DNA from 2 places in the Pseudoalteromonas sp. AWM4_233 genome. Region 1 is predicted to be linked to the other one. Evidence: predicted binding sites of a transcription regulator. Region 1 holds the regulator's gene; the other holds the start of a gene.

What was found. Region 1 encodes FliA, which starts transcription of late flagellar genes. Its sites were predicted from a motif close to CTAAAGNTNNNNNNNNNNNNGCCGATA; they were not measured.
Region 2: a site for FliA is predicted at 8,881-8,907, ahead of ACXAC4_RS15825 (DUF5610 domain-containing protein). Genes of this name have one in related genera too.

The regions. Positions count from the first base shown of each region.
Region 1 covers NZ_JBSWSZ010000001.1:996,758-1,009,531, forward strand. The annotation lists gene flhB (flagellar biosynthesis protein FlhB) at 1-1,064, shown strand, start outside; gene flhA (flagellar biosynthesis protein FlhA) at 1,134-3,233, shown strand; gene flhF (flagellar biosynthesis protein FlhF) at 3,256-4,725, shown strand; gene ACXAC4_RS04440 (MinD/ParA family ATP-binding protein) at 4,718-5,578, shown strand; gene ACXAC4_RS04445 (RNA polymerase sigma factor FliA) at 5,605-6,315, shown strand; gene cheY (chemotaxis response regulator CheY) at 6,354-6,737, shown strand; gene ACXAC4_RS04455 (protein phosphatase CheZ) at 6,759-7,532, shown strand; gene ACXAC4_RS04460 (chemotaxis protein CheA) at 7,548-9,776, shown strand; gene ACXAC4_RS04465 (protein-glutamate methylesterase/protein-glutamine glutaminase) at 9,852-11,024, shown strand; gene ACXAC4_RS04470 (ParA family protein) at 11,059-11,829, shown strand; gene ACXAC4_RS04475 (chemotaxis protein CheW) at 11,837-12,616, shown strand; gene ACXAC4_RS04480 (chemotaxis protein CheW) at 12,641-12,774, shown strand, end outside.
Region 2 covers NZ_JBSWSZ010000001.1:3,481,476-3,501,675, forward strand. The annotation lists gene ACXAC4_RS15795 (DNA-3-methyladenine glycosylase I) at 1-529, opposite strand, end outside; rRNA gene rrf (5S ribosomal RNA) at 943-1,056, opposite strand; rRNA gene ACXAC4_RS15805 (23S ribosomal RNA) at 1,175-4,056, opposite strand; rRNA gene ACXAC4_RS15810 (16S ribosomal RNA) at 4,313-5,845, opposite strand; gene ACXAC4_RS15815 (RNA recognition motif domain-containing protein) at 6,424-6,897, shown strand; gene murI (glutamate racemase) at 6,894-7,664, opposite strand; gene ACXAC4_RS15825 (DUF5610 domain-containing protein) at 7,726-8,826, opposite strand; gene trmA (tRNA (uridine(54)-C5)-methyltransferase TrmA) at 9,007-10,104, shown strand; gene ACXAC4_RS15835 (2-thiouracil desulfurase family protein) at 10,110-10,574, opposite strand; gene ACXAC4_RS15840 (thiol:disulfide interchange protein DsbA/DsbL) at 10,632-11,261, opposite strand; gene ACXAC4_RS15845 (thiol:disulfide interchange protein DsbA/DsbL) at 11,275-11,904, opposite strand; gene ACXAC4_RS15850 (serine/threonine protein kinase) at 11,921-12,895, opposite strand; gene ccoG (cytochrome c oxidase accessory protein CcoG) at 12,964-14,388, opposite strand; gene ACXAC4_RS15860 (hypothetical protein) at 14,624-14,983, shown strand; gene ACXAC4_RS15865 (hypothetical protein) at 14,983-15,192, shown strand; gene ACXAC4_RS15870 (UPF0149 family protein) at 15,226-15,804, opposite strand; gene ACXAC4_RS15875 (type II secretion system protein N) at 15,804-16,562, opposite strand; gene gspM (type II secretion system protein GspM) at 16,564-17,037, opposite strand; gene gspL (type II secretion system protein GspL) at 17,034-18,239, opposite strand; gene gspK (type II secretion system minor pseudopilin GspK) at 18,236-19,237, opposite strand; gene gspJ (type II secretion system minor pseudopilin GspJ) at 19,234-19,923, opposite strand; gene gspI (type II secretion system minor pseudopilin GspI) at 19,926-20,200, opposite strand, start outside.

The sequences.
Region 1 (12,774 bases):
AGAAAGGGCAAGTTGCCCGTTCAAAGGATCTTGGCACTACTTTCGTGCTGATCTTCTCAGCGATTGCTTTATTAATGTATGGACCTGCAATCGCGAAAGGCCTCTATAACATTATGGGTCGTGGGCTAACATTGAATCGAAATGAAACTTACGACACCACGAAAATGTTCTCTGTTTGGGGAGAAATGTTTTCTGAGTTATTTTTTCCGATGGCTATGTTTGTATTTATCATCACAATCGCAGGTATCGTTGGGAATACTTTGCTGGGAGGCTTTAACTTCAGTTGGCAAGCAGCTGCACCCAAGGCAAGCAAGATGTCTCCTATGAAAGGGATCAAGCGTATGCTGGGTCCTCAAGCAGCCATAGAGTTAGTGAAAGCTATTCTTAAATTTGTATTGGTTGCTGGCTTCGCAATTTTATTAATACAAATGTTTTTTTATGAAATTCTACACTTGAGTATTGAGCAGGTCCCAAGTTCAATTATTCATGCCCTAGAAATTCTGGCTTGGATGTTTTTGGCGCTTAGTTGCACAATGATAATCATCTCAGCAATAGATGCGCCTTACCAAAGCTATAACCACCACAAGCAACTAAAAATGACGTTGCAAGAAGTGAAAGATGAGTACAAAAACTCAGAAGGTGATCCGCAAATAAAAGCGCGAATTCGACGAACACAACGCGAAATGTCACAAAGGCGCATGATGCAGGATGTGCCAGATGCCGATGTCGTTGTTACAAACCCGACTCACTATTCAGTTGCGCTTAAATACGACACAGAAAAAGCAGGAGCACCGATTGTGCTTGCTAAAGGTGTTGATGAGTTAGCAATGCAGATAAGGAAAATTGCTAAAGGTAATGAGGTCCCTATTGTTGAGTCTCCCGTCTTAACACGCTCACTCTATCACACCACTGAAGTTGGCGATCAAATTCCAGATCAACTTTTCACTGCCGTGGCACAAGTTTTAGCCTATGTATTTCAGCTAAAACGTTATCAAAAAGGTCGTGGAAGAAGACCAACAAAGCTCAGTAATAACTTGCCTATCCCAGATGATGTAAAACATTAAATCCTGTAAATTTATTGGCTCACTAATTGCTTTATTAGACCAGTGTCAATATTTTGTAGTTGTTAAGTTATGGATTTTAAAGCAGTTTTACAAGGTCTTAATGAGAATAAAAAAGACTATGCAAAAGGGGTCGGAACACCATTATTAGTGCTTGCGGCTTTGGGCATGGTAATTTTGCCTTTACCTCCATTCCTTTTAGACATCTTATTCTCTTTTAATATCGCTTTGGCTTTGGTGGTATTACTCGTTACTGTTTACACAATGAAACCACTAGAGTTTGGCATGTTTCCAGCGGTTCTACTTATTGCAACCATCATGCGATTAGCGTTGAATGTAGCCAGTACTCGTGTTGTATTACTAGAAGGCCACAATGGCGGAGATGCTGCTGGTAAGGTAATTGAAGCGTTCGGCTCTGTGGTTATTGGCGGTAACTATGCCGTTGGTCTTGTTGTCTTCTTAATCCTGATTATTATCAACTTTGTAGTTATTACCAAAGGTGCTGGTCGTATTTCTGAAGTGTCAGCACGTTTCACTCTAGATGCCATGCCAGGTAAACAGATGGCAATTGATGCTGATTTAAATGCTGGTTTTATCAGTGCAGATGAAGCACGCAAACGCCGCGACGAAGTAACACGTGAAGCGGATTTTTACGGTTCAATGGATGGTGCTAGTAAGTTCGTAAAAGGTGATGCGATAGCAGGTATTGTAATCCTAGCCATCAATATTATTGGTGGTTTATTTGTTGGTATGATCCAACACGACTTAACATTTTCAAGAGCCATGGAAGTATATACATTACTTACCATTGGTGATGGCCTGGTTGCACAGCTGCCTTCTCTTTTACTTTCAATTGGTACTGCAATCGTCGTTACTCGCCAAAACGAATCTCATAACATGGGTGAGCAGTTTAAAACTCAGTTAGGAAATGAGAAATCTCTCTATATTGCTGCTGGTATCTTAATTACAATGGGTCTAGTACCTGGCATGCCACATATTGCATTTTTAAGTTTAGGTGCGCTTCTTGGTTACTTGGCTTATTACACGCAGCAGCAAAAAGCAAAAGCAGAAGAGGAGCAGGCTCAACAAGAAGCCAAAGGTGGAGATGTTGCAGCTAAACAACAAGATCAAAAAGAGCTTGGCTGGGATGATGTTCAACCGGTCGATGTGATTGGCTTAGAGGTTGGCTATCGTTTAATTCCATTAGTTGATCAGGCTCAAGGTGGTGAGCTTTTAAGCCGCATTAAAGGTGTTCGTAAAAAGCTTTCACAAGAGCTTGGCTTCTTGGTTCCTCCAGTGCACATCAGAGATAATCTTGAATTAGATCCAAATGAATACCGTATCACCCTTATGGGGGTAGGTTCAGGAAATGGCGAATTAAAACATGGTGATGAATTAGCCATAAACCCTGGGCAAGTATTTGGCCCAATCAATGGCGTAGCAACGACTGATCCTGCCTTTGGTTTAGAAGCTGTTTGGATTAAGCCGGAGCAAAAAGACGAGGCGCATTCATTAGGTTACACTGTTGTAGATGCAGCGACTGTTGTCGCAACTCATATTAGTCAACTGCTTACAAATAATGCCTCATTACTACTAGGGCATGAAGAAGTACAAAATTTATTAGATATGCTTGCTAAGTCACACCCTCGTTTAGTAGAAGGCTTAGTTCCAGATATTCTACCTCTTACTACGATTGTTAAAGTGCTGCAAAACTTACTGAATGAAGGCGTTGCAATTCGTGATATGCGCTCGATTGTTCAGACTCTTGTTGAGTATGGCCCACGCAGTCAAGACCCAGATGTATTAACCTCTGCAGTGAGAATTTCACTGCGTAGATTAATCGTTCAAGACGCTGTCGGCGGTGCCGACGAAATCCCTGTCATAACATTGGCGCCTGAGTTGGAACAGATGTTGCATCAGTCACTTCAGAACGCAGGTGATGAAGGGGCTGGAATCGAGCCAGGCCTTGCGGAGCGACTTCAAACATCATTAAGAGAAGCGCACCAAACGCAAGAAATGCTGGGCGACCCATCCATCCTTCTAACCTCAGGTATGTTAAGAAGTGTGCTTTCAAGGTTTGTCAAACATACGATCCCAGGTCTTCGAGTGATGTCATATCAAGAAGTACCAGATGAAAGACAAATTAAAATTGTAAGCTCAGTTGGACAATAGATAGGAATTAAGGGGTTGTAACATGAAAATTAAACGTTTTTTTGCCAAAGATATGCGCACAGCACTGAAAGAAGTAAAAGAAGAGCTTGGCGCTGATGCTGTGATTATGTCGAACAAGAAACTGGCAGATGGTGTAGAAATTGTTGCAGCCGTAGATAATGATAGAGCGCCAGAAGCACCCGTTGAGGCGCCACAAGTAAATACAGCGCCTGCGCAGCTCCAAGCTACACAACCGCGCTTTGTTCGCCCTGAACCGCAGCGTGCAAAACCAGAGCCTCAGGCTCAAGTTGCTGATAGTTTACAGGCACTATTAGACAGGCAAGCGCCGAAGCCCCGTTCACCTGAGCTTGCTTCTATGTTCTCTCAATCTGGCATTAATACCGAAGAAGTATTTAAGCCTCGTCAAGCGACTGAAGAGCGATATGAGCGTCCAACCTCAACGCAAAATTTCAGGGCTGAGTCAAATGTTAAAACTCAACAGCAAGCGCAATCATGGAATTTTGATGATGACCTCGATACAGGCTTTGCTGATGATTTTGAGCCTGCGCCTAAAAAAGTCGATGAAATGGCAACCATGAGAGAAGAAATGAATGCCATTCGTCAATTACTTGAACATCAAGTTTCAGGCTTAATGAAGCAAGAAATGGAAAGAAGAGACCCAACGAGAGCGTGTTTAGTTGACCGTTTACAAGGTATGGGCGTTGATAAAGAAGTTGCTGAACAAATGGCTTGCTTCATCCCTGATGACGTTTCTCGTAAAGAAGCTTGGAATTCATTGCTTGAAATGGTAGCTAATCAAATGCATACAACCAACAACGATATTCTTCGTCAAGGTGGTGTATATGCATTAGTAGGTCCAACTGGTGTAGGTAAAACAACGACAGTCGCTAAACTTGCTGCATTAGGCGCGCAGAAATACGGTGCAGACAAAGTTGCGTTAATCACAACTGATACTTATAGAATTGGTGCTTATGAGCAACTGGCAACTTACGGCAGAATTATTGGTTGTCCAGTCAAACAAGTAAAAGATGCCAATGAATTAGCAGAAGTTTTATATCATTTACGCAATAAGCGTCTAGTATTAATAGATACTGCGGGTATGAGTCAAAGAGATATCCGTTTAACAGAACAACTTAATACGTTAATGAGAAGCTCTAGAGTCGATATTAGAAGTTATTTGGTTTTAAGTGCAACATCGCAAATGCATGTACTGCAAGAAGCGGTTCGTCACTTCCAAAAAGTGAATTTAAGTGGTTGTATTTTTACAAAACTTGATGAATGTCTAAGTTTAGGCGAGATTATTAGTATTGCGATTCAAAATCGCTTGCCAATAGGGTATCTTACTAACGGTCAACGAGTGCCAGAAGACATTCGTGTAGCAAATGCTCATAAAATGGTCAAAAAGGCTGAGCAATTGTATTTAAAGAGAATAAAAGCACAACATTCGCGACGTGTACCTGTAGCGTCTCAGACAGTAGGAATGTATGATTAACACAGTATTAGATCAAGCAAGTGGCCTGCGTAGAATGAATCAAAATGGCAACCATGGCGTAAAAGTAATTGCAGTAACGGGTGGTAAAGGAGGGGTTGGTAAAACCAATGTCTCATTAAATACGGCTATTGCACTTGGTCAGCAAGGAAACAGAGTGCTCGTCTTAGATGCTGACTTAGGTTTGGCAAACTGTGACGTGATGCTTGGTTTAAGAGTAGAAAAAAACCTGTCTCATGTCCTTTCGGGTGAGTGTGAGTTAGATGAGATCTTAGTTGAAGGTCCTGCTGGTATTAAAATTGTACCGGCTACCTCAGGATCGCAAAATATGGTTGAATTGACACCTGCAGAGCATGCAGGTCTCATCCGCGCATTTAGCGAGCTAAATACAGAATTTGATATTTTAATTGTCGATACCGCAGCGGGTATTTCAGACATGGTTCTTAGTTTTTCTCGCGCAGCACAAGATGTGATGGTCGTTGTGTGTGATGAACCGACCTCAATTACAGATGCTTACGCACTTATCAAGGTGCTTAGTCGTGAACACGGTGTTTACCGTTTTAAAATTGTTGCTAACATGGTTAGAAGCTTACGCGAAGGGCAGGAGCTTTTTGCTAAACTTTCGAAAGTTACTGACAGATTCTTAGATGTTGCACTAGAATTAGTTGCAACCATTCCGTTTGATGAAAACATGCGTAAATCTTCTCGCCGTCAAAAAACCATTGTTGAGTTATTTCCAAACTCTCCGGCAGCGGTTGCATTTAGAGGGTTAGCGAGTAAAGCAGTTAAATGGCCAATACCACATCAACCTTCTGGTCATTTAGAGTTTTTTATTGAACAGCTAGTCAACGGATAACTATGTCGTCATCGATGGGTAAAGCGATGGGCTATCAAACTACAGACAACCTTAATAGAGTGATAGAGCGTCATACCGGTCTTGTCAAAAAAGTGGCGTGCCATTTGTTGGCACGTTTACCAGCAAATATTCAGTTAGACGATCTTGTACAATCAGGCATGATAGGTTTGATTGAAGCCAGTAAAAACTTTGACGCAAGTAAGGGTGCAAGTTTTGAAACTTTTGCGGGGATCAGGATCCGAGGCGCGATGTTAGATGAAATTCGCCGTGGAGACTGGGCACCAAGAAGTGTACATAAGAATAGTCGTATGGTTGCTGAAGCAATTGCTAATCTAGAAAGCGTCCTAGGTCGAGAGCCAAAAGACACTGAAATTGCTGAAAAACTTGATATTACTCTGGATGAGTACCATCATATTCTACATGATGTGAATGCAAGTAAAATCATTGGAATTGAAGATTTGGGGGTTGATGAAGACGTAATCACTCCTGTTAACAATGATTTAGCGCTAGACAAACCGTTCAATAACGTTAAAAATGAACGCTTTAACGAATCGTTGCTAACGGCGATTCAATCGTTACCCGAAAGAGATGCGCTAGTCTTATCTCTTTACTATAACGATGAAATGAATTTAAAAGAAATAGGGCAAATACTCGATGTAAGTGAATCTCGAGTAAGCCAAATTCATGGGCAGGCAATGATCAGGCTTAGGGCTAAAATCAATGACTGGGTCAATTAGAGTAATAATAATAGGTTCAAACCTCACTGGAGGATGTTTTGGATAAAAACATGAAAATTCTTGTGGTTGATGATTTTTCTACGATGAGAAGAATAATCAAAAACCTGCTTAGAGACTTAGGTTTTACAAATGTACAAGAAGCAGACGATGGCAGCACAGCTTTGCCTATGCTTCAAAATCAAGAATTTGACTTCGTAGTCACGGACTGGAATATGCCAGGTATGCAAGGTATCGATCTTCTTCGTGCTATACGTGCAGATGACAGTCTTAAGCATATTCCAGTACTTATGGTGACGGCTGAAGCGAAAAAAGAGCAAATTGTTGCTGCGGCGCAAGCTGGTGTAAATGGTTATATTGTAAAACCTTTCACTGCTGGAACACTTAAAACAAAACTAGAAAAAGTGTTTGAACGTTTAGGCTAGATAATTAAGAAGGAGAGGCGGATGTCAGCACCTTCTGTGCCTCAAATAACACTTGAGCAAGCTAAGCAACTTGTGACTTATCTTGAGCAAGGCGAGCAAGATAAAGCAGATAAGTTAATCATGGAGGCTGCAAGTAAGGAGCAATCTGAGCTTTTTGCTGAAGTGGGCAAATTGACCCGTCAACTACACGAGTCATTGAAAAACTTTGAGCTTGATACTCGTATTTCTGATTTGACGACAGAAGCCTTACCGGATGCTAAAGAACGTTTGAATTATGTCATGGAAATGACAGAAAATGCAGCCAATAAAACGATGGATGCAGTTGAAGCAAGTCTGCCTCTCGCGCAACAGCTTGCAGACGATTTATCTGATATAAAGCCAACTTGGGATAGACTCATGAGACGTGATATCCAGCTTGGTGAATTCAAATCTCTTTGTCATGATTTAGATAAGTTTATGCAAGGCTCACAAGCAACTACGGATGAACTTCAAGGGCATATGACAAATGTTTTAATGGCTCAGGATTATCAAGACTTAACAGGTCAGGTCATTCGACGTGTTATCGAATTAGTTAGAGAAGTAGAAGACAGTTTAATCCACTTACTAACTGTATTTGGTACAGCAGAAGAACCTCAATCAAAACAAAAAGAAAATATTGAAGAGGTTCAGATTGCTGAAATGGATCCTGCAGAGTTATCAGGACCAGAAGGTCCGATAATGAATGCTGAATCTAGAGAAGATGTCGTATCTAATCAAGATGAGGTCGACGATTTATTGTCGAGCTTAGGCTTCTAATAGGAGAGTGTGTACATGAGCTTTGAAGTCGATGAAGATATATTACAAGACTTTCTTGTTGAAGCTGGTGAAATATTAGAGTTGTTATCTGAGCAGCTTGTTGAGCTAGAAAATAACCCTGAAGATAAAGAATTATTAAATGCAATCTTTAGAGGCTTTCACACTGTAAAGGGTGGTGCAGGCTTTTTGAGTATGACTGAGCTTGTAGACGCATGTCATGGCGCGGAAAACGTTTTTGATGTGTTAAGACAAGGGCAACGCTCTGTTTCTCCAGAACTGATGGACGTCATTCTTCAGTCCCTAGATACCATCAATGAAATGTTCGCACATATTCAAAATCGTGAGCAACCAGATCCTGCAGACCCAGCATTACTTGAAACACTTCATCAATTGAGTAAGCCTGAATCAGAAGACGAACAAATTTCTATTCCAAATTCAGAACCAGACCCTGTTGTTGAGGATGCTCCTCAAGCAGACTTATCTGCTGATGATATTCTTTTTGATATTGATACCGATGAAGTTGCTGGTGAATCTGCCTCAGATAGCATCGATGAAATAACAGAAGATGAATTCGAAAGCTTACTTGATGAGTTACATGGGGCTGGTAAAGGCCCAGCTGTAGAGCAAACTACTTCAGCGGCTTCAACTGCTTCAAACTCAGATGATGGTGATATTACTGATGATGAGTTTGACAGTCTTTTAGATGAGCTTCATGGCGTTGGCAGTTTCGGTTCGATTAGTTCACCTCCTCCAACAAGTACAAACACTAGCACTAGCCAAGCCCCTTCTTCACCAACTCCAGCATCCCCTTCGAGTGATGATGAAATAAACGATGAAGAGTTTGAGGCATTGTTAGATGAGCTTCATGGTAAAGGTGGTGCGCCAAAATCTTTAGAAGGGGCTGATTCCAACAAGCCTGCTCCAAGTATTGAACCTAAGCAGCCCGAACCTGTTATAACTAAACCAGTTGCTAAACCAAAACCGGCACCTCAACCAGCAAAGCCAGCTTCTTCACCAGCTCCAGCTGCAAAAGCGCAAAGTGCACCTGCATCGGCCAAAAAGCCCCCTGCGCCTCAAGCTGAGACGACCGTCCGTGTTGACACTAAGCGTCTAGACCAAATCATGAATATGGTCGGTGAACTGGTACTAGTCAGAAACCGCCTCGTTAGTTTGGCAAATAACTCTAGCAGTGAAGCTATGGGTAAGGCGATATCTAACCTTGATGTAGTTACCGCAGATTTACAAGGTGCGGTAATGAAAACACGAATGCAGCCAATTAAGAAAGTGTTTGGCCGATTCCCTCGTGTTGTTAGAGACTTAGCACGTAGTTTAAAGAAAGATATTAATCTTATTCTTGAAGGTGAAGAGACCGATTTAGATAAAAACTTGGTTGAAGCACTTGCAGATCCACTCGTTCACTTAGTTAGAAACTCAGTTGATCATGGTATTGAAATGCCAGATGTTCGTGAGGCATCAGGCAAACCTCGCACAGGTACAGTGACGCTCTCAGCCTCTCAGGAAGGAGACCATATTCTGTTGACCATTAAAGATGATGGTGCAGGGATGGATGCTGAGAAACTGAAAAAGATTGCGATAAATAAAGGCGTTATTGATTCGGACCAAGCAAGTCGATTATCTGACACTGAAGCTTATAACTTGATTTTTGCTCCTGGCTTTTCAACAAAAGAAGAAATTTCAGATATTTCAGGCCGTGGTGTTGGGATGGACGTAGTTAAAACGAAAATCACTCAACTTAACGGCTCTGTTAATATTCAATCAGAGCTCGGTGTGGGTACTATCCTTGAGATTAAAGTGCCTCTTACACTGGCTATTTTACCAACCTTAATGGTTGTAGTTGGCGAGCAAACATTTGCTTTACCTCTTGCTGGTGTAAGTGAAATTTTCCACTTAGATCTGACAAAAACAAATGTAGTAGATGGCCAGCTAACGATCATTGTGCGTGAAAAAGCAATTCCTTTATTCTACTTAGAGCATTGGCTAGTTAAGGGTGCCGATAGATCAACGAAGAAAGCCGAAGGTCATGTTGTTATAGTGCAGATAGGTACTCAACAGGTTGGCTTTGTGGTTGACTCTCTCATCGGCCAAGAAGAAGTTGTGATCAAGCCATTAGATGCATTATTGCAAGGTACTCCTGGCATGGCAGGTGCGACAATCACTTCAGATGGTGGCATAGCATTAATCTTAGATGTGCCAAATATGCTAAAACACTATGCAGGTAAATAACCTGAGATAGCAAAACAGTTAAAAGGTGGTGCGGATGCACCACTTTTCGTTCTTAAGAATTCATAGAGTATGCCAATGGCAGTAAAAGTTTTAGTTGTAGATGATTCAAGCTTTTTTAGGCGTCGAGTCAGCGAAATTTTAGAGCAAGATAGTGATATTAAGGTAATTGACTTTGCTGTTAATGGGCAAGAGGCGGTTGAAAAAGCGGCTTCATTACGTCCAGACGTTATTACTATGGATGTAGAAATGCCTATTTTAGACGGAATTAGTGCCGTAAAAAAAATTATGCAGGCTAACCCTACGCCAATCCTGATGTTTTCTTCACTAACTCGAGAAGGGGCAAGTGCTACTCTAGATGCGCTTGATGCAGGTGCATTAGACTTCTTGCCTAAAAAGTTTGAAGACATAGCCCGTAATAGCGAAGAAGCAATTAAGTCTCTACAAAACAAGGTGAAAGAAATCGGGCGAAGAAGACTTCCTCGTTCAGTTAGCAGCTATTCGCGACCAGCAGTGAACAAGCAAGCGGCTACTCAATCACCGGTGGCAGACAGGTCTGCAGCAGCATCTCGCACATCAAGCATTGCTCAACCTGATAGAAGTTTTCAAAGAGCAGCTGTTCAGCCAGCATCAAGTTCAACTGCAACAGCTAAACAGTTCAAAGCGTCTGGAAAGCAATATAAACTTGTGGCAATAGGGACTTCAACAGGTGGGCCAGTTGCACTGCAAACCATACTAACGCAGCTACCTGCTAACTTTCCACACCCGATATTGTTGATTCAACATATGCCAGCTGCTTTCACACCCGCTTTTGCAACTAGACTAAATAGCCTTTGTAAGATAAAGGTAAAAGAGGCAGAACATGGTGATAAATTACAGCCAGGTGTTGCTTATTTAGCGCCAGGTGGTAAGCAAATGTTGGTTGAATCAAAAGGCGCAATGAAAACGCTTCGAGTTTTTGAGGATGATAGTGCAAGAGTGACCTACAAGCCGTGTGTTGATGTCACCTTTGCAAGTGCAGCAAAAGCTTATCAAGCTGATGTACTCGCGATAGTTTTAACGGGGATGGGTGCTGATGGTCGAGACGGCGCACGTTTACTCAAACAATCAGGTGCAACAATCTGGGCTCAGGATGAGCAGAGCTGCGTGGTTTACGGCATGCCTCAAGCTGTTACAAATGCAGGACTATCCTCTGAAAGCTTGGCTTTACATGACGTCGCAACAAGAATAAATAAAGAAATAGGTTGTTAATCTATTTGTTCAAGCACTAGGAAGTAATTGTTTCGTGAAGATCTGGACTGTAGCAAATCAAAAGGGAGGCGTTGGTAAAACAACGACTACGGTGAGTCTTGGCGGTATTCTTGCCAAGCAAGGCAAACGCGTTTTGCTTATAGATACAGACCCTCACGCATCTCTGACTTATTATTTTGGTATTGATTCTGAAGAGTTAGAAGTCAGTGTTTATGACATATTTGCTCGAGGGACGGCAATGGAGAGCGAGGAAATCCTCCAAGCTTTATGCCCCTCAACCATTGAAAACCTTGATATTTTGCCGGCAACAATGGCAATTGCGACGCTTGATAGAAGCATGGGTAATCGCAATGGTATGGGCTTAATCCTGAAAAAAACACTGGCGAAAATAAGCGAACATTACGACTATGCGATTCTTGATTGCCCACCTGTATTAGGCGTGTTAATGGTAAATGCTCTTGCAGCCAGTGAACGTGTGCTAATTCCAGTGCAAACTGAGTTCCTAGCGCTTAAAGGTTTAGATCGTATGATGCGTACCATGGAATTAATGCAAAGCTCTCAAGCAAAACAATATAATTACACCATCGTACCAACCATGTATGATAAGCGAACCAAGGCATCGTTAGAGGCATACAAAACATTGCTTGCCAATTACGAAGGGTCTGTCTGGCCCGGTGTTATTCCGGTTGACACAAAATTTAGAGATGCCAGTTTGGCACAGCAAGCGCCAGTTGAGTTTTGTCCAAAATCTAGAGGTGTATTTGCGTATAAAGCACTACTAGAGTATTTAATGAAGGGTAGTTAGAAGCTATATGAGTAAACACTTGTTTGCTAATGAAAAGGTGATGAAGCAGTATCTTGGCGCATTATTACAAGAAGATGAGCCTCAAGAGACTGCGCTTGCCCCTGTGGCAAAATTACTCGAGCGTGTACCTGAGATTACTGAGACAGAGTTAAGCCAACCAGTCAATAAAGTTGTACCAGATATCATTGAGACTCAACCTGCCCCGGAATTAGAAAGCCCTGAGGTTGTTGAAATCCCAGAAGGTGAGTCGAAAGATCTTGAGTTAACAAAAAATAATACTATTATCAAAGAAGAAGCTATTGTTGAACCAAGTTTAACAAGTGTTCAAGAAGAGTATGGTGAAAGTGAGTTTCAAGCACTATTTTTTGAAGTCGCAGGGCTAACTCTTGCTGTTCCTCTAAAGTCTTTAGGTGGTATTCACCAACTAGGAGAAGTAACACAGCTTTTCGGCAAACCTAAGTGGTTTAAAGGTGTCATGCTTAACCGTGAAGAAAAGCTAAATGTTGTTGATACTGCCAGATGGGTTATGCCTGAGAAGTATACCCCAGAGCTTGAAGAAAAACTGGATTATCAATATTTAATTACACTCGGTGATAGCCCATGGGGGCTGTTGGCTGAAAACTTAATAAATAACATTACATTAAAGCCTGAAGACATTAAATGGCGTGTAAACGGTGGCAAGCGACCTTGGCTTGCTGGCGTCATTAAAGAAAAAATGTGTGCTTTGATTGATGTAGAGAATTTAAACCGCTTACTAGAGCAAGGCTTAGATAGCCAAGAGCAGTAACTCAGAACTTTATGGAGTATAACCATGAGCCAAGATAGACTACTTTCTGCAGACAATAATGCCGACAGTAATGATGAAGTTCTTCAATGGGTAACTTATAAGTTAGAAGACGAAACGTATGGTATTAATGTAATGCAAGTGCAGGAAGTGCTGCGTTA
Region 2 (20,200 bases), 2.5 Mb from region 1:
TAAGATAAGACTCTACATCTCGTGACAAAATAAATGTATCTTTACCCATCGCACGCAAAGCGTAAGGCCCAGTGTTACCACCTAATCGCGCACCCTGTTTCTTTAGTTCAGCCCAAAGGCCAATAATGTTATCTTCAGGCCAATCGGAAACAAATTTAGCAAATGAGCCATGTTTTTGTGCAATTTCATAGATCATATAGCAGTTATGTGGAATCGTTTGTACTTTCTTGAAGTTACGGATGATACGCTCATCCTGTGACTTCTCTTCGAGTTGCTCAGGCGACATCATCAGTAATGCATCGATATCAAACTGCCAGAACACCTCTTTAAAACCAGACCACTTTGCATTTATCACTGACCAATAAAAACCACTTTGAAATACTTTCTTTGTAAACGCTTCTAGCCAAAGCGAATCTGAGTGTGCTAATAACGCTTGTTTAGTGAGTGGTGATGATATTAACAACTTCAAATTTTGCTCACCTAACTTTCTATCACATGCTCTTTCATAAATCTCTTTGAAGGATTCCAAACCAATACCTGTCAATTAATTAAAACGCTTAATACGCTGAAGATCTCTAATGTGTTTAATGATAAAGGAATTAAGTACAAATAGGTGCAAAATTAGCGACTGCGAACGCAGTGAGTACGCTTCTTTTGCGCAAGGTGAAGTGAGCTAGTTATAAACGTAGCTAAGGTAATTCTCTTTTCAGTAAAGGAAGGAAGAAATAAATGTTCGTTAGGTAAGTAAATTTGAGTGTGTTTACTAACAAGCGTGAAAAGAGTTTCAAAATAAACAGAGTGGCTACTGTGAAGGCTGCTCTCTTCACCTTGCGCTAATTCGTCTTTTTATCACCGAGCATTGCCTCATCACCGTGCAGGACGATTTAGCACCATAAACGCAAAAAACCCGCTGCATTGCTGCAACGGGTTTCTTTAATTAGGCCCTGGCGATGTTCTACTTTCACATGGGAAGCCCACACTATCATCGACGCTGTTTCGTTTCACTTCTGAGTTCGGCATGGGGTCAGGTGGTTCCAAAACGCTATAGTCACCAGGAAATTCGGTGCGCTAATCGCTTTCGCAATTAACTTAAAATCTGGAAAAAATCTGATAATTTCTAAAACTTCTACTCTAGTTCATATTAGCTTCTGAGCTAAAACCACTTTGGCGTTGTATGGTTAAGCCTCACGGGTAATTAGTACTGGTTAGCTTAATGTATCACTACACTTCCACACCCAGCCTATCAACGTTGTAGTCTCCAACGGCCCTTCAGTTAACTTAAAGTTAAAGTGAGAACTCATCTCGAGGCTCGCTTCCCGCTTAGATGCTTTCAGCGGTTATCGATTCCGAACGTAGCTACCGGGCAATGCAATTGGCATCACAACCCGAACACCAGCGGTTCGTCCACTCCGGTCCTCTCGTACTAGGAGCAGCCCCTCTCAATTCTCAAACGCCCACGGCAGATAGGGACCGAACTGTCTCACGACGTTCTAAACCCAGCTCGCGTACCACTTTAAATGGCGAACAGCCATACCCTTGGGACCGACTTCAGCCCCAGGATGTGATGAGCCGACATCGAGGTGCCAAACACCGCCGTCGATATGAACTCTTGGGCGGTATCAGCCTGTTATCCCCGGAGTACCTTTTATCCGTTGAGCGATGGCCCTTCCATTCAGAACCACCGGATCACTATGACCTACTTTCGTACCTGCTCGACGTGTCTGTCTCGCAGTTAAGCTGGCTTCTACCATTACACTAACCGTACGATGTCCGACCGTACTTAGCCAACCTTCGTGCTCCTCCGTTACTCTTTGGGAGGAGACCGCCCCAGTCAAACTACCCACCAGGCACTGTCCACAACCCCGATTAGGGGCCTATGTTAGAACATCAAACATACAAGGGTGGTATTTCAAGGATGGCTCCATGACATCTGGCGACGCCACTTCAAAGCCTCCCACCTATCCTACACATGTAGGCTCAATGTTCAGTGCCAAGCTGTAGTAAAGGTTCACGGGGTCTTTCCGTCTAGCCGCGGGTACACAGCATCTTCACTGCGATTTCAATTTCACTGAGTCTCGGGTGGAGACAGCGTGGCCATGGTTACACCATTCGTGCAGGTCGGAACTTACCCGACAAGGAATTTCGCTACCTTAGGACCGTTATAGTTACGGCCGCCGTTTACCGGGGCTTCGATCAAGAGCTTCGCCTAAGCTAACCCCATCAATTAACCTTCCGGCACCGGGCAGGTGTCACACCGTATACGTCATCTTACGATTTTGCACAGTGCTGTGTTTTTAATAAACAGTCCCAGCCACCTGGTCACTGCGGCTCCCGTCCGCTTAGAGAGTAAATCTCATCACAGATAGGAGCGTACCTTCTCCCGAAGTTACGGTACAATTTTGCCTAGTTCCTTCACCCGAGTTCTCTCAAGCGCCTTAGTATTCTCTACCTGACCACCTGTGTCGGTTTGGGGTACGATTCGAAATAATCTGAAGCTTAGAGGCTTTTCCTGGAAGTAGGGCATCATCAACTTCACTACCGTAGTAGCTCGTCTCGACTCTCAGCCTTAGCGACCCGGATTTTCCTAAGTCACCAGCCTACAGCCTTTCACATGGACAACCAACGCCATGCTTGATTAGCCTGCTCCGTCCCCCCATCGCAATTATTCCAAGTACGGGAATATTAACCCGTTTCCCATCGACTACGCTCTTCAGCCTCGCCTTAGGGGTCGACTTACCCTACCCTGATTAACATGGGATAGGAACCCTTGGTCTTCCGGCGTGCGGGTTTTTCACCCGCATTATCGTTACTCATGTCAGCATTCGCACTTCTGATATGTCCAGCATGCCTCCCGGCACACCTTCAGCCACTTACAGAACGCTCCCCTACCCCGCATACTAATGTATGCAGCCGTAGCTTCGGTGGTATGTTTAGCCCCGTTACATCTTCCGCGCAGGCCGACTCGACTAGTGAGCTATTACGCTTTCTTTAAAGGATGGCTGCTTCTAAGCCAACCTCCTAGCTGTTTTAGCCTTCCCACATCGTTTCCCACTTAACATACACTTTGGGACCTTAGCTGACGGTCTGGGTTGTTTCCCTCTCCACGATGGACGTTAGCACCCACCGTGTGTCTCCCGGATATTACTTTACGGTATTCGGAGTTTGCAAAGGGTTGGTAAGTCGGGATGACCCCCTAGCCTTAACAGTGCTCTACCCCCGTAAGTATTCGTCCGAGGCTCTACCTAAATAGATTTCGGGGAGAACCAGCTATCTCCCGGTTTGATTAGCCTTTCACTCCAAGCCACAGGTCATCCCCTAACTTTTCAACGTTAGTGGGTTCGGTCCTCCAGTTGATGTTACTCAACCTTCAACCTGCCCATGGCTAGATCACCGGGTTTCGGGTCTATACCTTGCAACTCAACGCCCAGTTAAGACTCGCTTTCGCTACGGCTACCCTAAACGGTTAACCTCGCTACAAAATATAAGTCGCTGACCCATTATACAAAAGGTACGCAGTCACCCTCGAAGGGCTCCTACTGCTTGTACGTACACGGTTTCAGGTTCTATTTCACTCCCCTCACAGGGGTTCTTTTCGCCTTTCCCTCACGGTACTGGTTCACTATCGGTCAGTTGGGAGTATTTAGCCTTAGATGATGGTCCACCTATATTCAGTCAAAGTTTCACGTGCTCCGACCTACTCGATTTCACTTTAGATAAGTTTTTGTGTACGGGACTGTCACCCTGTATCGTCAAACTTTCCAGAATGTTCCACTAACTACACTAAAGCTTAAGGGCTAGTCCGATTTCGCTCGCCGCTACTTTCGGAATCTCGGTTGATTTCTTTTCCTACGGGTACTTAGATGTTTCAGTTCTCCGCGTTCGCCTCGTTAACCTATGTATTCAGTTAACGATACCTGTAAACAGGTGGGTTTCCCCATTCGGAAATCCTAGTCTCAAGCGCCTCTTACTGGCTTGACTAGGCTTATCGCAAGTTAGTACGTCCTTCATCGCCTCCAACTGCCAAGGCATCCACCGTGTACGCTTAGTCACTTAACCATACAACCCAAAATGGTTTGTATCGTCAAAGACAGTTTTAACTTCGCCAGAAGTTAATATTGAATACTAAAGTAGACGCTAATAAACAAATGAATGTTTATCGGCATTGTTTTACTTTTGAAAACTCTTTTTAGAATTTCTTCTAAAAGAATTAATTATCAGCTTTTCCAAATTTTTAAAGAGCAATATTAATTAGCTATAAAGCTAACTAACAATCATCTGTGTGGACACTACGAACAAATCTGTTCTAAATCGTTAAGGAGGTGATCCAGCCCCAGGTTCCCCTAGGGCTACCTTGTTACGACTTCACCCCAGTCATGAATCACTCCGTGGTAAGCGCCCTCCCTAAGGTTAAGCTACCTACTTCTGGAGCAACCCACTCCCATGGTGTGACGGGCGGTGTGTACAAGGCCCGGGAACGTATTCACCGCGGCATTCTGATCCGCGATTACTAGCGATTCCGACTTCATGGAGTCGAGTTGCAGACTCCAATCCGGACTACGACGCACTTTAAGTGATTCGCTAACTCTCGCGAGCTTGCAGCACTCTGTATGCGCCATTGTAGCACGTGTGTAGCCCTACACGTAAGGGCCATGATGACTTGACGTCGTCCCCACCTTCCTCCGGTTTATCACCGGCAGTCTCCTTAGAGTTCCCGACCGAATCGCTGGCAACTAAGGATAGGGGTTGCGCTCGTTGCGGGACTTAACCCAACATCTCACAACACGAGCTGACGACAGCCATGCAGCACCTGTATCAGAGTTCCCGAAGGCACCAAACCATCTCTGGTAAGTTCTCTGTATGTCAAGTGTAGGTAAGGTTCTTCGCGTTGCATCGAATTAAACCACATGCTCCACCGCTTGTGCGGGCCCCCGTCAATTCATTTGAGTTTTAACCTTGCGGCCGTACTCCCCAGGCGGTCTACTTAATGCGTTAGCTTTGGAAAAGTTGTCCGAAGACCCCAGCTCCTAGTAGACATCGTTTACGGCGTGGACTACCGGGGTATCTAATCCCGTTTGCTCCCCACGCTTTCGTACATGAGCGTCAGTATTGACCCAGGTGGCTGCCTTCGCCATCGGTATTCCTTCAGATCTCTACGCATTTCACCGCTACACCTGAAATTCTACCACCCTCTATCATACTCTAGTTTGCCAGTTCGAAATGCAGTTCCCAGGTTGAGCCCGGGGCTTTCACATCTCGCTTAACAAACCGCCTGCGTACGCTTTACGCCCAGTAATTCCGATTAACGCTCGCACCCTCCGTATTACCGCGGCTGCTGGCACGGAGTTAGCCGGTGCTTCTTCTGTAAGTAACGTCACAGCTAGCAGGTATTAACTACTAACCTTTCCTCCTTACTGAAAGTGCTTTACAACCCTAAGGCCTTCTTCACACACGCGGCATGGCTGCATCAGGCTTGCGCCCATTGTGCAATATTCCCCACTGCTGCCTCCCGTAGGAGTCTGGACCGTGTCTCAGTTCCAGTGTGGCTGATCATCCTCTCAAACCAGCTAGGGATCGTCGCCTTGGTGAGCCATTACCTCACCAACTAGCTAATCCCACTTGGGCTAATCTAAGGGCGAGAGCCGAAGCCCCCTTTGGTCCGTAGACGTTATGCGGTATTAGCAGTCGTTTCCAACTGTTGTCCCCCACCCTAAGGCATATTCCCAAGCATTACTCACCCGTCCGCCGCTCGTCATCTTCTAGCAAGCTAGAAATGTTACCGCTCGACTTGCATGTGTTAGGCCTGCCGCCAGCGTTCAATCTGAGCCATGATCAAACTCTTCAATTAAAAGTTTTTGAATCCTAAGATTCGTGCTCAATGAATTCTGTATAAATTGACTATATAGTCACTCATAAGAAATTGAGACTCTAAATTTTTTTGCTCCTGAATCAAGAGCTGTTAGAACTCAATCTGTACGAGTGCCCACACAGATGATTGCTTCATATTTTTAAAGAACGGTGTAACTAACGCTTGGTTAGTTACCGCAGCCTTGCTGCGAAGTGGAGCGCCATAATAACGGCTTCACTTTTTATGTCAACACTTAATTTTAAAAAGTTATTTAAGATTAAGTTTTATTTGACTCGACATCGTTTTGATTTGCTTTTCAGCGTCTCGCCCCGTGTCAGTGGGTGCGCATTATAGGGAGAAATTAAAAGTGCGCAACCCCTTTTTTCAATTAATTTTAAGAAATGTGTTCAACCGCTCAAAAAGAGAACAAAAAAGACTTGTTAGAATAAAAAACGCTCTATTTACCAACTTTGAATAGCTAATTTCTCTTTTTAATTATTGCTTAAACATTTTAAGACGCTAAGATAGCAGCTCGTTTGTTAAATTATTGTATACTCATTGTATATTGGTAGATCCTTATGAACCCAACTCAACAAAAGTCTCTTTTTATTGTTTTAGCAATTGCGATAATCGGCTATTTTGCAGCTAATGCTCTTCTTGCAGACTCTTCTCTTAATCTTGGTGCTACTTTTTCTATTGGCACACTCATCGGTGGTTTCATTGCAACTGTTATGTCGACAAGTAATGCAACCACACAATCTGATAATGCTGAAGTAAAAACAAAAACGCTTTATGTAGGTAACTTACCTTACAAGGCAAATGAAAGTGTCGTTCGAGAACTTTTTTCTGAACAAGGCCGTGTATTCAACGTTCGTTTATTAAAAGATAAAAATACAGGTAAACGTCGTGGTTTTGGTTTTGTGGAAATGGCAGAAGCTGATGCAGATAAAGCCATTGCAGCATTGAATGAAAAAGAGTTCCAACAACGTACGTTGAAGGTTAGAGCTGCAAAACAAAAACCAGAGACACCTGAAGAAGCTGTTGCAAGTTAAAGATATAAACTTTTCACATCGTACCCTGTATTAACAGGGACCTCATTTAAAGCCGTTGCATAAAACTGTAGCGGCTTTTTTATTTCTATTTTACCTATACTGCCAGATAATAAGTGCTGAACTCTTTTTGCTATTGCAGTTCCGGAGTCGATTAATACACACTGCGTCTGATAAAACCCTGCTATTTCATACTTCAATATTGGAAAATGTGTGCACCCTAAAATCAGAACATCAGCTTGATTATCGACCTTAATAGCTGATAGCTCCTTATTAACACCCTCTCGTACATCTTCATTTAACCAAAACTTACGCTCTGCTAGCCTTACCAACTCTGTTGAATGGTAGAAACTTACTTGGCAATCACTAGCAAACTCACTCACTAAAGATTGCGTATACTGATTATTTGAAGTAGCAGGCGTTGCCAATAAAGCAATATGCTTTCTAATACTAATTTGTGCAGCAGGCTTTATTGCAGGTACCACGCCAACAATCGGAATTTGAGTAAACTGGCGAATATGTGCCAGTGCGTAAGTTGAAGCTGTATTGCAAGCGATCACTATTAAGTCAACTTCCCCAAAAAAATTTGAAGATATTTTATTAACGAGACTTGCCAGTCTATTTTGAATTGTTTCTTCAGTCTGAAGACCGTAGGGCAGTAAAGCATTATCCATTATGTAGGTATAGTCTGCCCCTGGTAGGGTATTTTGGATATGTGTTAGGACACTGGTCCCACCAATACCTGAATCAAAAACTAAAATGTGCGGCAAACTAAGACTCCTCTGTATAGAGGTGCAAGTTTGCCCGAGCCTATATAACTTGCCAAGTCACTTAAGCTGATTTCTCTGACTTATTATCAAGTTGATTGAAGAAGCCTTGCGCATAATCTAAAAGCTGAGCCATTCTTGCTTGTCCATCGTTCATCCAAGCCATGATATCTGGCAATTGCTGCTCAATGCCTAATGCTTTACCTTCTGAATGAATACTCTCTAATTGTTTATCTAGAGGTTGAAACGCTTGTTCTAACTCTTTTATGGGGTTGGCTTGTTGATATTGTGCAATTGCAGCGGTTGTTTTTGTCTGACGCAAATCCATCGTGAAGTTGGTAATTTGATCGCTCTCTATATTTAATGCCGATGCTTTTTCAAATGCATCGTCATATTCACCAGAGAAAAATGAATCACTGACATTGCGAATGTCTTTCATCATTTCATTTATGGCTTTTTGCTCTTCTTTATTAAGCTCGCCATTCACACTAATTGAAAAACTGACTTCCTCACTCGATTGCTCTGAAACAGCCAAACCATAATTATCACCGTTTTGAGCATAGCTGGCTGCTTGACCTTTTGAACGAGCATCACTCAGTGAAATAGTTACTTCATCGCCCTCTGCAGTTGTAAAACTATATTCTGCTTGATTCGACAAACTTGCATACTGTGCTGCACTGACCTGCATATAAGCAGGTTTAGGGTTAAATAACTCTTCTTCAAAATCATCGAGTCCTTTGAAAATGCCTTCTCGGGATTTTTCTATACCCTCTTCAATATCATCATTAAAAAGCGCACTTTCTTTTAACTCCGAAGTGGCTTCATCAATGCCCATTTGGACACCTTTTCGTGCAGCACCCAACATATCTTTTAAAGTGTCGTCATCTTTACCATCTGCTTTTGCTTTGTTCACTGCACCTTTGACAAAGTCGAGCACATTTTTAACGATAGCTTCGAAATCAAATAATGGTTTTTTCTCTTTCTCTGGCTTTTCAATGCCTAAAGCTTCTGCCAATTTATCATCTAATAATTTAGCTGCTATTTTACTCTTATCACCATGATAGCTATCTGGGTTTAAATGCATGGTCGGCTTAAAGGCAGCTTTATTGTTCGCCTTATTTGCCATAGCAGGATTAAGAAGCTGGTTAAGTTGTCCAATTTTCATGTTCTGTCTCCCAGAAATAATGGTAACCAAGCATATGCTCGGTTATTTTCTGCTTATCGGCAAAAATTAATGACCCTTGAGTGTTTAGTATAAAAAAACAACAAATTTTAGCGAGAAACTGGACAAATCACCTATGCCCCCTACAATAGCCGCTCTCGAATTTGTAAGGTCAGTTTAACTATGCCAGTCATCACTATTGATACCGCCACTTATGAACAGCAGCTTGCTGAAAAGCAAACGCGTATTAGTGCTCAATTTGCTCGCTTTAACGCACCAGAGCTTGAAGTCTTTGACTCAGCAAAAACGCAATACCGTCAACGTGCTGAGTTTAGAGTATGGCACGATGGTGACGATCTCTACCACATTATGTTTGACCAAGAGAGCAAACAAAAAATTCGCGTGGAAACATTTGACCCTGCCGCGCCGCTTATTAGTGAAATCATGCAAGTTATGATGGAGAAGTTACGTCATAACGAGATACTTCGCCGTAAGCTTTTCCAAATCGATTACTTATCGACGCTAAGTGGTGAGATCCTGGTAAGCCTGCTTTATCACAAACAGCTTGATGATGAATGGTTAGCAGCAATTAATGCATTACGTTCTGAACTTCAGAAAACCTATAAGATTGACTTTATTGGTCGCGCTCGCAAACAAAAGATTGTTTTAGGCAATGATTTTGTTACAGAGCAGTTGACTGTAAATGGCCAAACGTATCAGTACCAACAAGTTGAAAATAGCTTTACGCAGCCAAATGCGAAAGTAAATGAGAAAATGCTGGAATGGGCGCAAGACCTTTGTGCGCCACTGGAGAATGATTTACTTGAGCTATATTGTGGTAACGGTAACTTCTCAATTGCTTTAGCCGGTAGCTTTAATAAAGTGCTAGCGACTGAAATCTCTAAATCTTCGGTAAACTCGGCACAAATTAATATTGCAGCGAATAAGGTTAAGAACTTAGATATTGTTCGCATGTCGAGTGAAGAGTTTACGCAAGCGATGAAAGGTGAACGTCAATTCTCAAGATTAAATGGCATTAACCTTCAAGACTACAACTGCCAGACTATTTTGGTTGACCCACCACGTGCTGGCATGGATGAACTCACTTGTCGTTTGGTGTCTAACTACGACAACATCATTTATATTTCATGTAACCCAGACACACTAGAGCGTGATTTAGACATGCTATGCAAAACACACTCTGTATCTCGCATTGCGATTTTCGACCAGTTCCCATATACACATCATGTGGAGTCTGGTGTATTTTTACAGCGTAAATAATCCCGCTAATTCTTTTCAGCAATTGCCAGAGCAGTGACTAACTGTGGCAATTGCTCTTCACTAAAAACCTGTATACCAGCTTTAACGAGCTTTTCTGCAGTTAAACCCATTCCAACCACTTTAATTCCCTTATGCGACCCATCGTAAATAGTATTTCGACCACATGAAGGGCTAGATTCTTTCAACAACGCAAATTTAATTTGCTGCGCTTTACATAATGCGAGTGCTTTTTCAGCACCTAACTGAAATTCACTGGTGACATCCTCACCTGTAGTCGTGATCACCTTTTCGGCATTGATCTCTGCAGGCGGTCTGGGGGTTGGTAAGCCACCCGCAACTTCAGGGCAAAATGCAACAACTCGCTTTTCTTGCAACCACCGAGTCAGAATATCATTTGTTAGTCCTTTAGATTGCCCATCATAACGGACGGGTTGTCCGAGTAAGCAACTTGAAACCAAAATTTTATGCATGTCTTTTCCAATAAAAAAGCCTCGCAAGTGCGAGGCTCTGTTCTAACTCATAATTAATTATTTAGCAGCTAAATAATTAATTAATGCACTGATCTGCTCTGGAGTCGTCGTTTTTGACTCACGTAAACGCAGTTTATATTTACCATTTACGATAAACGTAGGCACGCCTGTAAGCGCACGCTTTTCAGACCACTTTTGTTGCATACGCGCCATTCTCGAAGTCTTAGTACGTACAGCAAAGCTTTTGTACATTTTATCAAACTTAGTAGCGTCTACGCCTTGTGCAACGAAGATGTCTTTCATATCCGCCAGTTCATTGATCTTATTACGCTTACCATGAATATGCGTAAAAATTGCAGCAATGATTTTATCTTTTTGAGGAAGCACTTCAGCAAGAGCTAAGCCTTGAGCCATAATCTTTTGTACTTCAGGGTCACGAGGGCCTGTGAAGTCTACGTGGCTCTTTTTAAACTTTACACCTTCATTCAGTTTAGGTTTTACCTGAGCGATCAAAGGTTCAAACGCATTACATGCAGGGCAGAAAAATGAGAAGTACTCTGTCACTTCAGGTTTCTTAGTACCACGCTCGGCAACCACTTCGTAGTGAACACCTTCTTCAAACTGAGCTGCGTTTGCAACTACAGGCAGCATGAGTGCCAGCGCAGCGGCTTTAATTAGCTTTAACATCTTATTCTCCGTATTATTTTGCTAATAAATGTTTAACCAATGCGTTGAATTGCTCTTGGCTCTTTAAACTGTTGGTATTTACTTTGTATTTATCACTCACGATAAATGTAGGCACGCCAGATAGTGCGCCCGCTTTTGAAAAACGATTTTGGTCGTCTTGCATCAGCTTTTCAGCCGCAATCACAGGCATACTTGCTAGTGCAGCATCAAACTGCTTTTCGCTGATACCATTAAGATCCAGTAGCTTTTTCACATCTTTAATGTCATTCAATGGCGCTTTTTTTACATGGATACTGTCGAAGATTTTAGCTGCAATTTCATCACCTTTGCCCATTTGCTTTGCAACGATATAGGCATAGCTTAAATTACTTTGTACTTGCGCAGGCAAACCACCTAAAAAGTTCACATGGCTTTTTTCAAATACAGCGCCTTCTGGCAAGCTTTGCTCTAATGCTTTAGCAACTGGTTCAAAACGGAAGCAATGCGGGCAGTAAAATGAGAAAAACTCAGTCACTTTTGCTTGCTCACTTTTTTGGGTGGTTAAAGTTTGGTAGTGCACACCTTCTTTAAAATCAAATTCTGCAGCCATGGCTAACAACGGCAAACAGAAAAATAGAATGGATAGTTTTAACGCTTTTAACATAGTTATTTCTCAATTTTTATGGAAACAGTTGTAATGCAGGTTCTTGTAACGCTGCAAGCTGTTCTTTCAATGCTAAGATCTGCTGCTCCCAGTATTTGTCTGTTGCAAACCAAGAAAAGTTCCGTGTAAATGCAGGATCTTCCCACCTGGCAGCTAACCACCCCATGTAATGCACCATTCGCATCGCACGTAGCGGTTCTATCAGTTGCAGCTCTTTTGCATCAAAAGAGTTAAATTCTTCGTACCCCATCAATAGTGTATCGAGCTGAATTAACTGCTCGTTTTTATCACCATTAAGCATCATCCATAAATCTTGGATTGCAGGGCCTGAGCGACAATCATCTAAATCCACTAAGGTCAGTGAATCGCCTGTGCAGAGAATATTGCCAGCATGTGCATCACCATGCAAACGAATAGGCTTATCGACATGATACATTTGCACTGTTTGCGAAATAACCTGTTCTAAAATAGTGTAAAACGCGGTTTCTAGATGTATAGGTACAAGCTTACTATTTTCAATAACTTCCTTGGCATCGAATAAGTAGCTCTGAGTATTAATACTCAGCCTATGCTGGAATGGTTTACTCTTACCAACTAGGTGAAGTCGTCCGATATAACGGCCAAGCATTTCAAGCTGATCTAAATTGTCGATTTCAAACTGGCGTCCACCGACACTTGGAAAAAGCGCAAATTTGTAGCCAGCATGTTCGAATAAGCTTTCGCCAGCTATTTCGACTGGCGCGACAATAGGCACTTCTTCATTAGCAAGTTCAAGCGCAAAAGCATGCTCTTCTTTTATTTGCGCCTCAGTCCAGCGTTCGGGACGATAAAACTTAGTGACATAACGCTTACCGTCTTCGGCTTTAAACTGATAAACGCGATTTTCATAACTGTTCAAAGGTAGCAAGCCTGTTTCAGGGTAAACCCCAATGCTTTCTATGGCATCCAAGATACGATCTGGATTTAAATTCGCAAAACTAAACTCGCTCATGTATTCCTCATTTGGCATAAAAAAAGCGGGGAATACCCGCTTTTGCTTGGTTTAATTAGTGTATCTAATTATTTGCCTTTAAAGAAGTTGGTAGGCTGTGATAATGATACTGTCGGGTCGCCTTTCACTTGAACTCTAAAGTGGAATTCAGTCACTGGCTTTTTAAGGTCATAAGGGTCAATGATCACAGAAAGTGGCACATTCATCGATTCACCCGCTTGAACTTCAATCGCCAGTTTGCCCAGCACATTAAAGTTATTTAGCCCCTCAACCGCAATGTCGTATTGTTGTGTTTGCTGGGTTTTATTGATGACTTTTAGGGTGTAAGTGTTTTCAACTAAACCATCGAAATTGACTCGATAAAGCTGATTTCTATCACGAATAATATCGAGTTCCATTGGCTTACGCATGGCAACATTAACGACTAGGGCAGCAATTAACACTGTCATGATTAATAAGTAACCTGCCAGCTTGCCACGGAATGCTTTGGTTTTATTATCTGGTGTTTCAAGGTTGCGCTCTGTGGTGTAAGAAATTAAACCTCGAGGATAATTCATTTTATCCATCACCCCATCACACGCATCTATACATGCACCACAGTTGATACACTCATATTGCAAGCCATTACGAATATCGATGCCTGTAGGACATACCTGAACACACAGATTACAGTCGATACAGTCACCCAACCCCATTTCTTTGGGATCTTGTTTACGAGAGCGAGGACCACGTGACTCACCGCGTTTCGCGTCATAGCTAACTGTAAAGGTGTCTTTATCGAACATGGCAGATTGAAAACGTGAATAAGGACACATATGTAAGCACATAATCTCCCTCATCCAGCCTGCATTACCGTATGTACACGCCGTAAACACTAAGATACTGATAACTGCATAACTTCCTGCGCTCCAGGTCAGTAAATCTGGCACTAATTCACGTATTGGAGTGAAAAATCCAACAAAGCTAATGGCGGTCCACAAAGAGAATAAAATCCAACTACTATGCTTTGCCGTTTTTCGCCAAAACTTATCAAAGTCCATTTTTCGACTATCGAGTTTTTTACGTTGATTAGCGCTGCCTTCAAACTTCTCTTCAAACCACAAGAAAATAAAAGTCCAAACGGTTTGCGGGCAAGTGTAACCACACCAAACACGACCATAAAACGTGGTCACCACAAACAGTGCAAATGCAGCGATCATAAGAAAAAATGCCAGCACCGTTAAATCTTGTGGCATCAAGGTTAACCCGAAAATATTAAACTTTTGCTCAAAGAGATCAAAATAAACGGCTTGATGACCCTCAAAATTAATCCATGGCATGAGCATAAACGCCAACATACCAATAAAACCTAAGCGCTTACGAAGTTGCTGGTGTAGCCCCTTAACTGCACGCACATAAATACGGTTACGAGGGTTAAACCTATCAGGCTGGAGCTCCGGCTTTTGTATTTTTACATCGCTCGGAATGTTTTTTACTTTTATTTGTTTGTCCATCTCGGCTCCTCATGGCTGTGATCGACAGGTACTTGCTACAGTGACCTTTTTATCTATAAGGATATTATATGCAAGCAAATTCAAGCTGGGTACAATTGGTTCAGAAATTATTGAATTTTCCTTAACCAGGGACGCGCTTATGCAGTGTTTATAACTTAATCACTTGCTTTTGAAAGCCCCATTTTATTACACTCTGAATTGTTTCCTCCTGTTTAGATCAATATTACGGTATCCAATGAAAAAGTTTTTGTTGCTTGTTGTTGTCATTTTGGCACTTTTTACTATCGAACATCCGGCTATTAAAGAGCCAAGAGAAGCACTATTAGGCGAAGGTGTGAGCTTACTGAGTGAACAAAGCAAAGTAGCGAGAAGCACTTCAGCTAAAATCGCCAGAACACAAATTTCGCAAAAACTAGAGTTAGATGAAACCGAATTAGAATATTTAAATGATGCGTTAGGTACTGATGATAAATTAAAGGCCTTCCACCTTCGTTACTGCAAAGAAAACGATCTTAATCTCTATTTTTATGGTAATAAGCTAAATGAGATCTGTAGAATTGCTGGCGAATCTATTTTTGAAGGAAAATCGTTGTAATGAAGCTAGATATTGATGCTTTTAATAAAAAGCGTGCCGCAGCATTTAACCAGCACAAAAATATACTTAAAAAACTGAGCAAAGGGCAAACCTTGTTATGCGAACAATGCGACAAGCCTCTGCTATTAGATCTAAATGGACAAGATAAGAATAAAGGTTTGGTAAGTTGTGCAAAAGGCTGCACAAGTATTGAATTAGAGCTGGGGTAAGTGCTCGCTTACCCAACAGTAGACTCTCGGGTTTTAGCCCTCTTCATCATACAAGCCACTCTCAACAGCGGCGTTTTCTACTAATTGCACATAAGCCATGGCAAATTCGTTCGCAATTGCATGTTGCTGATGACAAAAGCTATTTAGCTCAACATTATTAGCATCACAGTAAGCAGCAATTTGTGATTGCTCTAGAGCGAAGAAACCCAGTTGCTCTGTGCTACTGATCAATGCTTGTTTAAGCTCATCATTTAAAACTGCACTATTAATTAGCTCAGCATAAAAGTGCTCAATGCCCGCTAAAAAGCCTTGGCTCCATTGTTGTAGTTCTACAAAAGCTGATGACGCATAAGGCAACTGGAACTGGCCCGCAAAGACACGCTCGCTGATATCGTGATGCATTGCCATTAAAGCAAAAACATGCTCTTCTGCAATTTGCTCATCACCGCCACTGACGATCGTTAGCCACTGCTCCATTTCAATACCTGCTGGGCTGCAAATAATTGCAAACAGGTAGCCTTCACAAACAGCATAAGGCAGAGCCTGCTCTGTGCTAGATAAATAATCGATGAGCAACGTCTTATGTTGCTCTGTAAACGAAAACTCTAACATTACAAGTTCACCGGATAACGGCCCTGTGCATCAGGGCGCCCTAAGAATTTAACCGCATCATGTACTTCTTTCGGTAATGAGGCATCTGGCTTTACGTTACCAGCAACTTTAAATTGAAAGTTGTTTCCTAAAAGTACATCTGCCTGTAAACCCAATAGATTATCAGGCTGAACTACCGCAGCTAGATCACCCGACTTACAGTTTAAATCGGCGCCCAGCTCACCAATTGAGAACCAACCAGTTAGCCCTTCAACACGAACATTTGGGCTAAATACATCGCCTTTAATTTGCTGACAGTAAGGTTTGCCACTTTCAAACTCATCAATGTTAAAAATCACGCGACCCGTTGCCTTAACAGGTAATGGGAGGTTTAACTGTCCCATTAGCTGTTCAACTTCAAAACGCAGTACAGCATCTTTCAAGCTCGCTTGTTGGTCTAACAATGAAAGACTGAAATGGCTTTTTCCTGACATTTCTTCGCTCGCTCTCGGGTTACCCCAAGTTAAATCACCAGCAAGGTTGCCTGTTAGTAAAGCGATAGGCTCTAACTGCCAACGAACATTGAAAACCTGAACCTTATTGACGCGAACTTCACTGACTTGCCCCTGCCATATTGAGCCGCTCAAATTGCCAAAAGCCACATTTTTAGGCAAGTAACCCTGTGCGACTTGCACCGCAACTGATGCGGGCAGCTGAGATAAAGCAAAAGCCAAAAACGAGAAAATAAATAACAGAACTAAATAAACTTTTTGCTTCATACTACTTCTCTAACACCAATCGACTTACACGCACAAAGCCTGTGTCTTCACCTTGTGAAATATCTAGGTTTGCCACAGTGACACCATGTTGGTGTACCAGTTCGTCAAGCCAACCAACTAATTTATTAAATTCAACGTTTTCGATATTTACACGAAGACTGTCATTGTTTGGTTGCATCTGACTGATAACAATGCCATATCGGCCTCGACTGCGGTTCACTAATTGCGATAAATTGCCTGAAGCAGTGCGAGCTGAGTTACCAGCTGCTTTTAACTTGCCAATGCTTTGCTCAACAAATACTTGAAAGTTTTGCTCACGCTTTAGTTTTTGCTCAGCTTCAGCAACTGCCTTATTGAGTGGCTTTAATACTCCCATCACTAAAACGAAAACAATAAAAACAACACCCGCGATGATAAGTAAACGTTGCTCTTGCTCTTTTAGCGAGCCCCAGTAGTTGATTGCTTGTTGTTTCATACATCACCTCGCAATCTAATTTCACCAATAACAGCATCACCATCGTTATTTAATGAACCTTGCTGCACTGTTAAACCTTTTTGCTCAAGAATCGTTTTAACTTGACCAAACACTTGAAAGTCTTTGGCTTTTACACGAATACGCAATTCATTACGTTTATGGTCATAGCGTAAAGTCTCAGGCTGGAAATCTTTGACTTGGCTATAAACTGACACAAACTTGTCTGCCAAATCTAAGAAGCCACCTTGTTTGGTCGCAGAAATGGCTTTTAATTCACCTTCAATTTGACGTCTAAGTAGCGCTTCGCGTACTCGTTTATTTGGAAATGCTTGTTGATAAGTTGCAACTGCTTCTGCTCTTACTTTTTCGGCCTGATCTTTCAGTTGTACAACTTGAATGCCTTGAACAACCACAAAACCAAACAACGCCACTGATGCTGCAATTAAGCCTGACTGCCAATCTTTCCACCATTGTGGCGTACTTTTCTTTGCGGCAAAGATGCCTTGGCGTAAATTGAATGCTGTGCTGGTTAAATTTTTAGCCAATAATGCAAGCGGCAGTTCATATTCTGCCTCTTTTGCCACCTTAGGCGCCACCTCTGGCAAGGCATCAGCAGGACTATAATGAGAAATTTTTTCGACCGCTAGCGCATGCAAGTAATCAGCCCCCCAGCTTGGCTCAATCACACATGCATGCCACTGCCCTAAGCGACATAACCATTGACCATCAAGCTCTACAACAGCAAGTTCACTTTCTGCCTGCTCTGGCAGTAATAGAGCATCTGGCAGAACTTGCTTCGCGAAAATCTGATACTCATCTAAAGCTGCAAATAACTCAGCAAGTAAAGTTCGATCACATAAGGCTATATTAATGGTCGGTTTATCATCTTTAACGCTCGGCTCACCTATTGCGATGAATACATCATCAACATCACAAGCCAGTTGCTCTTCCAACATAAATGGCAGTGCTTGTTCTAGTTTTCTATTCCACTTTGTTGGTAGTTCAATGGTTTTTAACTGCACCATTGATGCAGAAAGCAATACGCTAGTTTCTCTACCTTGCGCTTTCTCTGTTAACTCAGCTAAATCTGATAGTTGTTTGTACTCACCACTGGCAATAATTTGCTGGTCGGTTGAGTAGACCAACCAATGTATAGCCTGTTTGGCGGATTGATCAATACGGATCAATAATTTTTCTGTCACTGTACGCCTCCAAATTTTCGCGCCAGTATGCTCGCTTGACCTTCTTTTATTTGAATAATTGAGGTCATTGTGAAAAGCCGTTCATCGAACATGGCTTTTGCGCGCAACTTGAAATAGTCACTATTTACGGTAAATAGATCGGTTACTTGCTTAATATTCTGAGCCCCTTGGGCGGTGGCTTCAGAAAGAAAATCTTCCACTTTGTCATACCCCTGCTCTGGACGTGCAGAGATGATACTTTGTGCATCTGATTCACTTAATCCATCGATTAGTGCACTCAGTAATAATGCTTGTTCTGGCAAAATGGTATTCACGTTAATTTTTAATTCTTCACTACCAGGGATAACACATACATAAGGGAGCAACTTTTCCATAACTAACGGGTTAAAGCCTCTGATCACACGTAATTCAGACACTGACGCAAATGCGTTATTTGCGGTTAAATAAGGTGTACGCAACGACATATATTCGTCTTCTTCTGCACCCGAGCGAAACGTGATGCTATCGGCGTCAAGCCAATCATATACACTGTCAGCCAAGGTTTCTTCACTCTCATCTGAAGGCAAGTCTTCTATGTTCTTCAACAGCTCTAAAAAGGCTTTATGCGCTGGATTCGTATCATTAATACTGGCATTTTGTGCCTTTGGTGCGCGCAGCGCGTTTAAGTTTAAACACGCTTGAAGATCGGTCACTTGCCCACTTAAGGTTCCATGGTCTACTGGGAAAGGAGTTTCTTCTAACGCCCAAGGTTGGCCTAAATGCACCTTCTCAGGGTCTTTTTTCTTGCTTTCTATCAGGACTTTTTTCACCAGCTCTTCTGCACCATAGCTATACCATTTTGCTTGCTGATGAGTTTGAATATTTTGTGCTCGCTGAACTTGGATCATTAAATTCGTGGCCATTTCAGCAGCAATAACGGCTGCAAGCGCGACAATAAACAAGACAATGATCAGTGCTGCGCCTTGTTGCTGGCCATGCTTATAGGTTAACTGGTTCATGGGCCAGTTCTCCCACTACCAGTGTTATTGCCGTTATTTGTGTTTGATGTACTGCTTGCCACTTTGCCATCACCCGGCGTGAGGAAAAAACGCGTGATAGGCTCCATTTCTTGCATTTTAATGGTTACAGAAACCGCTAAAGGCAGCGCTTTCTTTTCCCAATTTTCTTGCCATTTTTGTTTGTCGTCTAAGAATTCAAACTTTAAGTCTTCAATATTCTCTAGTATGACTTGGCTGCGAGGTTCTGTACCATCTAGTTGATCTACATAAACACGATAAAGACGCTCTAATTTATCATCAACCACACGATAACCCACAGCTTGCAACTCAGAGCGAGGCAATAGACTAATTGGATTTGTCCAGCCGTCGCGTACAAACGCGATGCCATCATATTGACTATCTAAATTGTAACGACCATGAAGAATATAACTCGGTGTAAAGTCGCCCGCTTCATTACGCGTTTCACGCTTGGTCATTTGGTTAAAATCTTGGTCCATCAAGCGAAAAGTCGTATTGAGCGCGTCTAATTCTGCAATCACTTCTTCAGAGCCTTGTTTAGCCTGAATCGTTGAATTTAATATCTGGTGAGTCGCCAACACCACAAAGCCGAGAATACCCAGGGCAATCATGACCTCAAGTAAAGTGAAACCACGCTGACGGTTTTTCTGAGGATAAGTAAATCGCATCGTTACTTACCCTTTAAAATGAATGTACTTAAGTCATACAAAGAATTTTTATATTCAGCATCGCTGAATACTTCAACTTGCACTTTGACAAAACTTGGGTCATTGGTTTTGGTGACTTTCTCTTGCCAGTACCAAGTCATACCAGCTAACTCTTCTTCACCTTTGTTGTTATTCTTACCATTCCACTTATCACCTTGTGCGCGGATCATCACCAAACGATTCTCTGCTACCCAAGATGCATAAGTTTGTTCTTCTAATGAAGCAATATGGGAGACAT